One region of the Cellulomonas pasadenensis genome, then DNA from elsewhere that is predicted to be linked to it. Evidence: predicted binding sites of a transcription regulator. Region 1 holds the regulator's gene; the other holds the start of a gene.
What was found. The regulator HrcA, encoded in region 1, represses chaperone genes, less so after heat shock. The targets are predictions, from matches to a motif close to TTNGCACTCGNNNNNNNCGAGTGCNAA.
Positions count from the first base shown of each region.

Region 2: the regulator HrcA is predicted to act here: its motif matches at 1,289-1,315, upstream of AB6N23_RS12280 (Hsp20/alpha crystallin family protein).

Region 1 is NZ_JBFTEP010000065.1:8,354-13,306, forward strand. It holds gene AB6N23_RS10640 (DUF4870 domain-containing protein) at 1-118, opposite strand, end outside; gene AB6N23_RS10645 (hypothetical protein) at 308-1,321, shown strand; gene AB6N23_RS10650 (DUF3097 domain-containing protein) at 1,424-2,281, opposite strand; gene hrcA (heat-inducible transcriptional repressor HrcA) at 2,438-3,457, shown strand; gene dnaJ (molecular chaperone DnaJ) at 3,519-4,643, shown strand; gene AB6N23_RS10665 (16S rRNA (uracil(1498)-N(3))-methyltransferase) at 4,640-4,953, shown strand, end outside.
Region 2 is NZ_JBFTEP010000083.1:3,006-7,958, reverse strand. It holds gene gcvH (glycine cleavage system protein GcvH) at 1-44, shown strand, start outside; gene AB6N23_RS12290 (LuxR C-terminal-related transcriptional regulator) at 379-615, shown strand; gene AB6N23_RS12285 ((deoxy)nucleoside triphosphate pyrophosphohydrolase) at 763-1,230, shown strand; gene AB6N23_RS12280 (Hsp20/alpha crystallin family protein) at 1,405-1,863, shown strand; gene AB6N23_RS12275 (dihydrofolate reductase family protein) at 2,183-2,827, shown strand; gene metE (5-methyltetrahydropteroyltriglutamate--homocysteine S-methyltransferase) at 2,984-4,953, opposite strand, start outside.

The DNA.
Region 1 (4,953 bases):
GGGCCGTGACCCAGCCCACGTAGAAGTAGGCGAGGATCCCGCCGAGGTGCGCGAGGACGGCCCACGTCGCGGCGGGCGTCGAGCGGGCCGGCGGTGCGGCGTACGGGTCGTGCGACACGGGTGCTCCTGAGGTGGGGGCGCCCGGCACGGGTGCGGCCGGACGGGCGATTCGTCCGGGTCGCAGCGTACCGGCGCGGGCGGCGCGGCGGACGCACGGCCGTGCGTCGCCTTGACACCGCTTCCCACGGGTCGGTTCGCTGACCTGCGTGGGCGCACCGTGCGCCCGTCGGACAGGAGACCTGCGCGCATGAGCGAGAACCCCGGCGGCACGCCGCCGCGCGACGACGACGGCAGCGTGCCGCCGCCGCCCGGGCAGGGACAGCCGGGCGGCGCGTACCCGCCCCCCGCGCCGGGGCAGCCGCCGGCGTCGCCCTACGGCCCGCCGCCGGGCGGCGGGTACCCGCCCCCGCCCGGGTACGGCCAGCCGGGGCAGGGCCAGCCGGGACAGGGCCAGCCGGGGTACGGCGCGCCGGGTGGCGCGTACCCGCCGCCGTCCGGCGGGTACGTCCCGCCGGGGCGGCCGTACGGGCAGCCCGGCGCCGCCTACGGCCAGCCCTACGCGGGCGCCCCGCGTCCGCCCGCGGTCGACGTGGGCGCGAGCCTGTCGTGGGCCTTCAGCAAGTTCGGGCAGAACTGGGTCGCGTTCGTGGTGGGCGGGATCGCGTGGGCGGTGGGGATCTTCCTCGTCGTCCTGCTGGCCTCGATCGCGTTCGGCGGCTTCGGTGCGCTGGCGCAGAACGCGGACGGGGGCGCCGGCGCGCTCTCGGCGATCGGCTTCGGCGTGGGCGGCCTCGTGCTCGGTGCGCTGACCGTCCTGCTGTCGGCGCTGTGGCTGGCCGCGTACGTCCGGGCGGCGCTCAAGGTGGCGGACGGCCGTCAGGTGACCGTGGGCGACATGTTCGACCTCTCCCACGCCGGGCCGGTGTTCGTGGTCGGCCTGCTGATGACGGTCGCGTACCTGATCGTGGGCTGGGTGCCGCTCCTCGGCCCGGTGCTGCTGCTCGCGGTCGTGTACCTCGTCTTCTTCGCCGTGCACTTCGTGGTGGACCGCGGGCAGGGCGCGATCGACGCGATCCGCTCGAGCGTGACCGTGCAGTCGCGCGAGATCGGCACGTCGATCCTCGTCGTGCTCGTGGCGTGGCTCGTGTCGGCCGTGGGCGCGGCGCTGTGCGGCGTCGGCGCCCTCGTCGGCACGCCGGTCGCGATCCTCATCTCGGCGTACGCGTTCCGCCGGCTGACGGGCGGCGTCGTCGCCCCCTGACGGGCCCGACGCGCGACGCGACGCCTCGCGACCTGCCCTGCCCTGACGACGACGCCCCCGCCGGTCGGCGGGGGCGTCGTCGCGCCGGGCGGCAGCGGGGCGTCAGGCCGTGACGAAGTCGATGAGCTCCTCGACGCGCCCGAGCAGGCTCGGCTCGAGGTCGGCGTAGCTGCGCACCGACCGCAGGATCCGCACCCACGCGCGGGCGACGTCGGCCTGGTCGTCCGCCGGCCAGCCGAGCTCGCGCAGGATGCCGCGCTTCCACTCGGTGCCGCGCTCGATCGTCGGCCACGCGGTCAGGCCGAGGCGCTCGGGGCGCACCGCCTGCCACACGTCGACGTACGGGTGCCCGAGCACGAGCACCGTGCCCGCGGGCGCGGACCGGACGACCTCGGCGGCGATCCGGCTCTCCTTCGAGCCGGGCACCAGGTGGTCCACGAGCACGCCGATGCGCCGGTCCGCCGTCGGGCGGAAGTCGCGCACCGCGTCGGCGAGGTGGTCGACGCCCTCGAGCAGCTCGACGACGACGCCCTCGACCCGCAGGTCGTCGCCCCACACCTTCTCGACGAGCTCGGCGTCGTGCTTGCCCTCCACCCAGATGCGGCTCCCGCGCGCGACGCGGGCCCGGGCGTCGTGCACGGCGACGGAGCCGGACGCCGTGCGCGTCGGCCGCGCGGGCGCCGCCCGGGTCACGGGCGGGACGAGGACGACGGGCTCGCCGTCCACCCAGAACCCGGGCCCGAGCGTGAACGTGCGCGTACGGCCGCGGCGGTCCTCGAGCACGACCACGTGCTGGCCGCCGGACTTCTCCACGCGCACCACCGCGCCCACCCACCCGGTCTCGACGTCCTCGACGACCAGCCCCGTCTCGGCGGGCTGGTCGCGCGACGTCCGCGCGGGACGGTGGTGCCGGGTCGGGCCGGCGGACAGGACGTCGGGGCCGTAGCGGTCGTGGCTCACGCGGGGCACGCTAGCCGCCCGCCGCGGCGTGCCGTGCCGGCGCCGCGCGGCTCGGCGTAGAATTGGCACTCGCGCTCGTCGAGTGCTACCCGCCGGGGACCGCCTCCCACGGCGGGGAGCACGGGCGCGGACCCGCGACGCACGGGAGGAGGGGCCATGAGCGAGGACCGTCGGCTGGACGTCCTGCGCGCGATCGTCGAGGACTACGTCGCCACGCGCGAGCCCGTGGGCTCGCGCGCGCTCACGGAGCGCCACGCGCTCGGGGTGTCGCCGGCGACGATCCGCAACGACATGGCCGCGCTCGAGGACGCCGGGCTCATCGTGCAGCCGCACACGTCCGCGGGGCGCGTGCCCACCGACCTCGGCTACCGGGTCTTCGTGAACCGGCTCTCGGGCGTCAAGCCGCTGTCCGCGGCCGAGAAGCGGGCGATCGGCACGCTGCTCGAGCAGGCGGTCGACCTCGACGACGTCATCGACCGCGCGGTCCGGCTGCTCGCCCAGCTCACGCAGCAGGTGGCGGTCGTGCAGTACCCGTCGCTGCGGCGCTCGGCGCTGCGGCACGTCGAGTTGGTGCCCGTCGGCGCACGGCACCTGCTGGTCGTCATCATCACCACGACCGGCCGGGTCGAGCAGCGCACGCTCGAGCTGCGGGAGGACGTCGACGAGGCGGTGGTCGCACGCCTGCGCGTCCGGCTCAACGTCGCCGCCGCGGGCCTGCGCCTGCCCGACCTCGACGTCGCCCTCGACGCGCTCGCGGACGAGTTCGCGGCCGACGGCTCGGCGCTCGCCCGCGCGGTCGTGGCCGTGGTGGGCGAGACCCTCGCCCAGGAGCGGGAGGAGCGCGTCGTCGTCGCGGGCGCCTCGCACCTCGCCCGCAGCGCCGGTGCGGACTTCCCGCACACGATCGGCCCCGTCCTCGAGGCGCTGGAGGAGCAGGTCGTGCTCCTGCGCCTGCTCTCGGAGATGGCGGAGGACACCGCCGGCGTGGCGGTGCGCATCGGGCGCGAGACCCAGCACGAAGGGCTCGCGGAGACGAGCATCGTGACGAGCGGCTACGGCGCGGAGGGCGGCGTCGCCGTGCTCGGCTCCGTGGGGCCGCTGCGCATGGACTACCCCGGGACGATGTCGGCGGTGCGGGCCGTGGCCCGTTACCTCACGCGCATCCTCGCCGGCTGACCGGCAGGGCCGACCCCATCCGGACGGGCCCCCGACGAGCAGGAAGCGAAGAGCACCCCACGTGACGGACTACTACGAGATCCTCGGCGTCGCGCGCGACGCCACCCCGGAGCAGGTCAAGAAGGCGTACCGCAAGCTCGCCCGCGAGCTGCACCCCGACGTCGCCGGCTCCGACCCGGCCGCCGAGGAGCGGTTCAAGGACGTCTCGCGCGCCTACGACGTGCTCGGCAACCCCGAGAAGCGGCGCGCGTACGACATGGGCGCCGACCCGGCGTCGCCCGGCGGCGGCATGGGGGGCGGCTTCGGCTTCCAGGACATCTTCGAGACGTTCTTCGGCGCGGCCGGGCCGGGCGCGCCCCGCGGCCCGATGCCGCGCGCGCGGCGCGGTCAGGACGCGCTCGTGCGGCTGGACGTGGACCTGGCGGAGACGACCTTCGGGGCGCACCGCGAGGTGCAGGTCGACACGGCCGTGCTCTGCCCCACGTGCGGCGGCACGTGCTGCCGCCCCGGCACGTCGCCGCGCACCTGCGAGGTCTGCGGCGGCCGCGGGTCCGTGCAGCGCGTCGCGCGGTCGTTCCTCGGCCAGGTCATGACGACGCAGCCGTGCGCCGCGTGCCACGGCTTCGGCACCGTCATCCCCGAGCCGTGCACCGAGTGCGCCGGCGAGGGCCGCGTCCGCTCGCGCCGCACCCTGTCGGTGGACGTGCCCGCGGGAGTCGACACCGGCACGCGCATCAAGCTCACCGGCCAGGGCGAGGTCGGTCCCGCCGGCGGCCCGGCCGGCGACGTCTACCTCGAGATCCGCGAGCGCCGGCACGACACGTTCGTGCGCAAGGGCGACGACCTGCACGCGACCCTCGAGGTGCCGATGACGGCGGCGGCGCTCGGCACGGTGCTCAGCATGGAGACCCTCGACGGCCCGCGCGAGGTCGACCTGCGGCCGGGCACGCAGCCCGGTCAGGTCGTCACGCTCAAGGGGCTCGGCGTCGGCCACCTGCACGTCGGCGGCCGCGGCGACCTGCACGTCCACGTCGACGTGCACGTGCCGACGGCGCTCGACGACGAGCAGGCGGAGCTGCTGCGGCGACTCGCCGGGCTGCGCGGCGAGGAGCGCCCCGACGCGCGCCTGTCGGCCGCGAACCCCGGGGTGTTCGCCAAGCTGCGCGACAAGCTCGCGGGCCGGTGAGCGCACCCGTCTTCCTCGTCGAGCCGGGCGCGCTCGCGGCCGTCGCGGCCGGCGGGGAGTTCCTCCTCGACGGCACCGAGGGCCGGCACGCGGGCGTGGTGCAGCGCCGCGCGCCGGGCGAGCGGGTCGACGTCGTGGACGGCGCGGGCGTGCGGCTCGTGGGCACGGTCCGCGCGGTCGGACCCGAGGGGGTGCGCCTCGCGGTCGAGGACGTCGTCGTGGAGGACGAGCCGTCGCCACGGCTCGTGCTGGTGCAGGCCCTCGCCAAGGGCGACCGGGACGAGATGGCGATCGAGGCGGCCACCGAGGT
Region 2 (4,953 bases), on a different contig from region 1:
GCCCGCTGCTGTCCGCCGAGGAGTACGGCGCGCTCAACCCCTGATGCCGCCGCGGGCGGCCGTGGGTGAGACCTCCCAGACGAAACGGACGCGACTGCGCCGGACGGGTGATCGATCGACGGTTCCCACCTGACGGGTGCTTGCCCCGAACGGGTGATCGGGCGCACAGTGCTGGCGACGGACCGTGACGCGGTGTATCAGACCGGGTCCCGGACCGTCTTGTTCGGTGCAGCGATCGGCACCGCGGGGGGAACCGTCGGTGGTCGGAGAGAACTGGTGGCGAAAGTCCCGTCATAGGACCGTCGCACGTCCCTCTCATCCGGTACGCAGCCCTCGCGGGGTCGGACGGTCCGACCCCGCCGCCCACCGGAGGACATCATGAGCATGCTGGAGACCCGCGAGACCGCGGCGACCTTCACCGGTCACTCGCTCACGCGGCGCGAGCGCGTCGTGCTGGCCGAGCTCGCCGAGGACGTGACGCTCGAGGAGATCGCCACCCGCCTCTTCGTCACGCGCAACACGGTCAAGTCGCAGGTCCGTAGCGTCTACCGCAAGATCGGTGCCTCCACGCGCGCCGAGGCCGTCGCCTGGGCGGTCGCGCACGGCATCCGCTGACGCACCACCCTCCGGGTGCGGTCCCACGACCACGACCCGCTCGACGTCCGCCGGGGGTGAGCGGACGTCCCACCGGGCGCGTGCGGCTGCAGCCCGTCCGGCCCGGTTCGTGACCCGGCCGTGACGCGTGCCTGGCAGACTGCCCGCATGACGCCGCCCGTCCTCGTCGTGGCCGCCGCCGTCGTCGACGACCTCGACGACCCGCGCCTCCTCCTCGCGGCGCGCCGTGCCACGCCGGCCAGCCTCGCCGGCCGGTGGGAGTTCCCCGGGGGCAAGGTCGACCCGGGGGAGTCGCCCGAGGAGGCGCTGCACCGCGAGCTCCGCGAGGAGCTCGGCGTCCGGGTCGGCCTCGGCGTCGAGCTCCTCGGGCCCGACGACGGCGCGTGGCGCCTGTCCGACCGGTACGTCATGCGGCTGTGGTTCGCCGAGGTCGTCGAGGGCGAGCCCGAGCCGCTCGTGGAGCACGACGAGCTGCGCTGGCTCCCGCTGGGCCAGTGGCACGACGTGCCGTGGCTGGACGCCGACGTGCGGATCGTCGAGGGCCTGAGCGCCTTCGTCTCGTCGTTCTCGGGGCCCGGCACGGGCACGCAGCCGGGCGTCGGCCGCAGCGCCTGACCCTCCGTCCCAGCGCCTGACCCCCCGTTCTCCCTGGGCGAACACCGCCGCGCGGGGACTGGCACTCTCGACCCGAGAGTGCTAGATATCTGCGTGTAGCCACCGGTGCCGGAGGGCACCGGGACGCACCGGGGCCCGGGAGGTCCGAGGCCCCACGTCGAGGAGGTGAGGGGCGTGGCTACTCGTTTCGACCCGTTCCAGGAGATGGACCGCGTGCTCGCGCAGGTCTTCGCGGCCGACCGCGCGTCGGCGTCGATGCCGATGGACCTGTACCGCGACGGCGACCACTACGTGCTGCACGTCGACCTGCCGGGTGCCGACCCGGGCACGATCGACGTCAACGTCGAGGACCGCACGCTGACGGTCCGTGCGCAGCGGTCCGGCCGCACCGAGCACGACGTGCAGTGGCTCGCGAAGGAGCGCCCGTCCGGCACGTACGCCCGGCAGCTCACCGTGGGCCGCGGCCTCGCGCTCGACCGCATCTCGGCGACGTACGCCGACGGCGTGCTGACCCTGACGATCCCGGTCGCGGAGGAGGCGAAGCCGCGCCGCATCGAGGTGCAGCACGGCGCCCGGCCGACGTCCATCGAGGCCGGTCACGTCGAGGCCCACCCGGCGGACGCGACCGCCTGACCCGCACCACCGACGGCCCCGCCTCCCCTGCCCGGGAGGCGGGGCCGTCGTCGTCCCCGGGTGTGCCCGACGCCGCCGGCCCGCCGGACCCCCGACCGCCTCCGGCCGCCGTGACGCGCACCCCGCGCCCGCCGAACCCGCCACGGCACGCCGACCTCGTCAGATGCGCCCCGAGCTCGTCGCTCCTCCGTGACGAGGTCGACGCACGTCCGACGAGGTCGGCGGAGGTGGTCGGGGTCCGGGTGGTGCCGGGCGGTGAGTCGGGGGCGTGGCGGCGGTCTGACCCCGGGACGGATCCCGACGACGACGGAGGTGCGCGATGCGGCTGACGGTGCACGAGTTCATGACGCTCGACGGGGTGGTGCAGGGGCCGGGTGCGCCCGACGAGGACACCAGCGACGGGTTCACCGCCGGGGGGTGGGTCGTGCCGTTCGCCGACGACCCGGTGTTCGGCGAGGTCGTCGGCGGGTGGTTCGCGCGCACGACCGAGCTGCTGTTCGGGCGGACGACGTGGGAGCTGATGCGGGCGTACTGGCCGCAGGTGACCGACGCGGAGAACCCCGCGGCGGTGCAGCTCAACGGGCTGCCCAAGCACGTCGTCACGTCGAGCCCGCTCGGCGGCGAGGAGTGGGCGGGGTCGCGGCGGGTCGAGGGCGACGCCGTCACGGCGGTCGCGGCGCTCAAGGAGCGCGGGGAGGGCGAGCTGCAGGTCCACGGGTGCGCCCGGCTCGCGGCGACCCTGCACGCGGCCGGGCTCGTCGACGAGTACCGGCTGCTGGTCGCGCCCGTGACGGTCGGGCACGGGCGGCGGCTGTTCGGGACCGACGCGGTGCCGCGCGGGTACGACGTCGTCGAGCACCGGTCGAGCGAGCGCGGGCTCACGTACCTGGCGCTCACGCCGCGGCCCCTGGAGGTCGCCGCGGCGGCGGTGGTCGACGGCAAGGACGTCGTCGTGCCGGTCTGACGCGAGCGGGACGACGTCGGCCGGACGCCGGCGACGGAGCCGGTGACGACGACGGCGCCCGCTCCCCACCGGGAGGGACGGGCGCCGTCGTGGTCCGCGGCGGTGGGCACGCCGCGGGCGGTGCGGGCCGGCGCGAGCGGACGCCGACCCGGTCCGTCAGAGCGTCGCGCGGACCGTGCGGGTCGCGGCGACGAGGTGCTCGAGCGAGGGGGTGACCTCCTCGTAGCGGCGGGTCTTGAGGCCGCAGTCGGGGTTGACCCACAGCTGGTCGACGTCGATGGTGCGGACCGCCTCGGTGAGCAGCTCGGTCACCTCCGCCTCGCCCGGCACGCGCGGCGAGTGGATGTCGTAGACGCCCGGGCCGACCGCGCGCGGGTAGCCCGCCGCCGCGATGTCGCCCAGGATCTCCATCTTCGAGCGCGCCGCCTCGATGCTCGTCACGTCGGCGTCCAGGCCGTCGATCGCGTCCATGATCTCGCCGAACTCGGAGTAGCAGAGGTGCGTGTGGATCTGCGTCTCCGGGCGCACGCCCGCCGTCGAGAGGCGGAACGAGCGCACCGACCAGTCGAGGTAGGCGGCGTGGTCCTTCTCGCGCAGCGGCAGCAGCTCGCGCAGCGCCGGCTCGTCGACCTGGACGATGCCGATGCCGGCGGCCTCGAGGTCGGCGATCTCGTCGCGCAGCGCGAGCGCCACCTGGTTCGCGGTGTCACCGAGCGGCTGGTCGTCGCGGACGAACGACCACGCGAGGATCGTCACCGGGCCCGTGAGCATGCCCTTGACCGGCTTCTCGGTGAGCGACTGCGTGTACGTGGTCCAGCCGACCGTGATCGGCGCGGGACGCGAGACGTCGCCCCAGAGGATCGACGGGCGCGTGCAGCGCGAGCCGTACGACTGGACCCAGCCGTTCTGCGTGACGGCGAACCCGTCGAGGTTCTCCGCGAAGTACTGGACCATGTCGTTGCGCTCGGGCTCGCCGTGCACGAGCACGTCGAGGCCGATCCGCTCCTGCAGCTCGACGACGCGGCGGATCTCCGCCTTCATCTCGTCCTCGTACTGCTCCGCGGTGAGCTCGCCCTTGCCGAACGCGGCCCGGGCCTTGCGGATCTCCGGCGTCTGCGGGAACGAGCCGATCGTCGTGGTCGGCAGCGCGGGCAGCTGCAGGCGCTCCGCCTGCGCGGTCTTGCGCTCGGCGAACGGTCCGCGGCGGAACTGCTCGTCGGTGAGCCCGGCGGCGCGCTCGCGGACCTCGGGCCGGACGACGCCGGGGGCCGCGGCGCGGCTGCGCACGGCGTCGGACGCCGCGAGCAGCTGCTCGTGGATGGCCTCGCGGCCCTCGGTGAGGCCCTCCGCGAGCACGGCGACCTCGCGCACCTTCTCGTCGGCGAACGCGAGCCACGAGGCGAGCGTGCGGTCGAGCGCCGGCTCGTCCTCGACGGTGTGCGGGACGTGGAACAGCGACGTCGACGTGCCCACCGTGACGGCGCGCGCGGCGAGCGTCTCCAGCTGCTCGAGCACGGCGAGCTTCGCGTCGAGGTCGGCGCGCCAGATGTTGTGGCCGTCGACGACGCCGCCGACGACGACCTTCGTCGACAGGCCGGGGGCGACGACGGTGGGCGCCTCGCCGCGCACGAGGTCGAGCGCGACGCCGTCGACGTCGGTCGCCGCGAGCACCGGCAGCGCCGGTCCGAGGTCGCCGTAGGGGGCGGCCACCAGGATCGCGGGGCGCTCCGGGCGCGCGAGCTCGGTCGCGAGCGCGCGGTAGGCACGGGTGGTCGCCTCGTACAGCGTCTCGGCGGGCACGCCGATCGAGTCCGACACGAGCGCCGGCTCGTCCAGCTGCACCCACGTCGCGCCCGCGGCGGCGAGCTCGGTGAGCAGGCGCGCGTACACGGGCAGCAGGTCGTCGAGGCGGTCCAGCGGGTGGAAGCCGGCGGGCGCGTCCTCGGTCGGCTTGGCCAGCGCGAGGAAGGTGACGGGGCCGACGACGACCGGGCGGGTGAGCACGCCGTCCGCGAGGGCCTCGGCGAACTCCGTCACCGGGCGGTCGCTCGCGTAGCGGAACGTGGTGCCCGGGCCGATCTCCGGCACGAGGTAGTGGTAGTTCGTGTCGAACCACTTCGTCATCT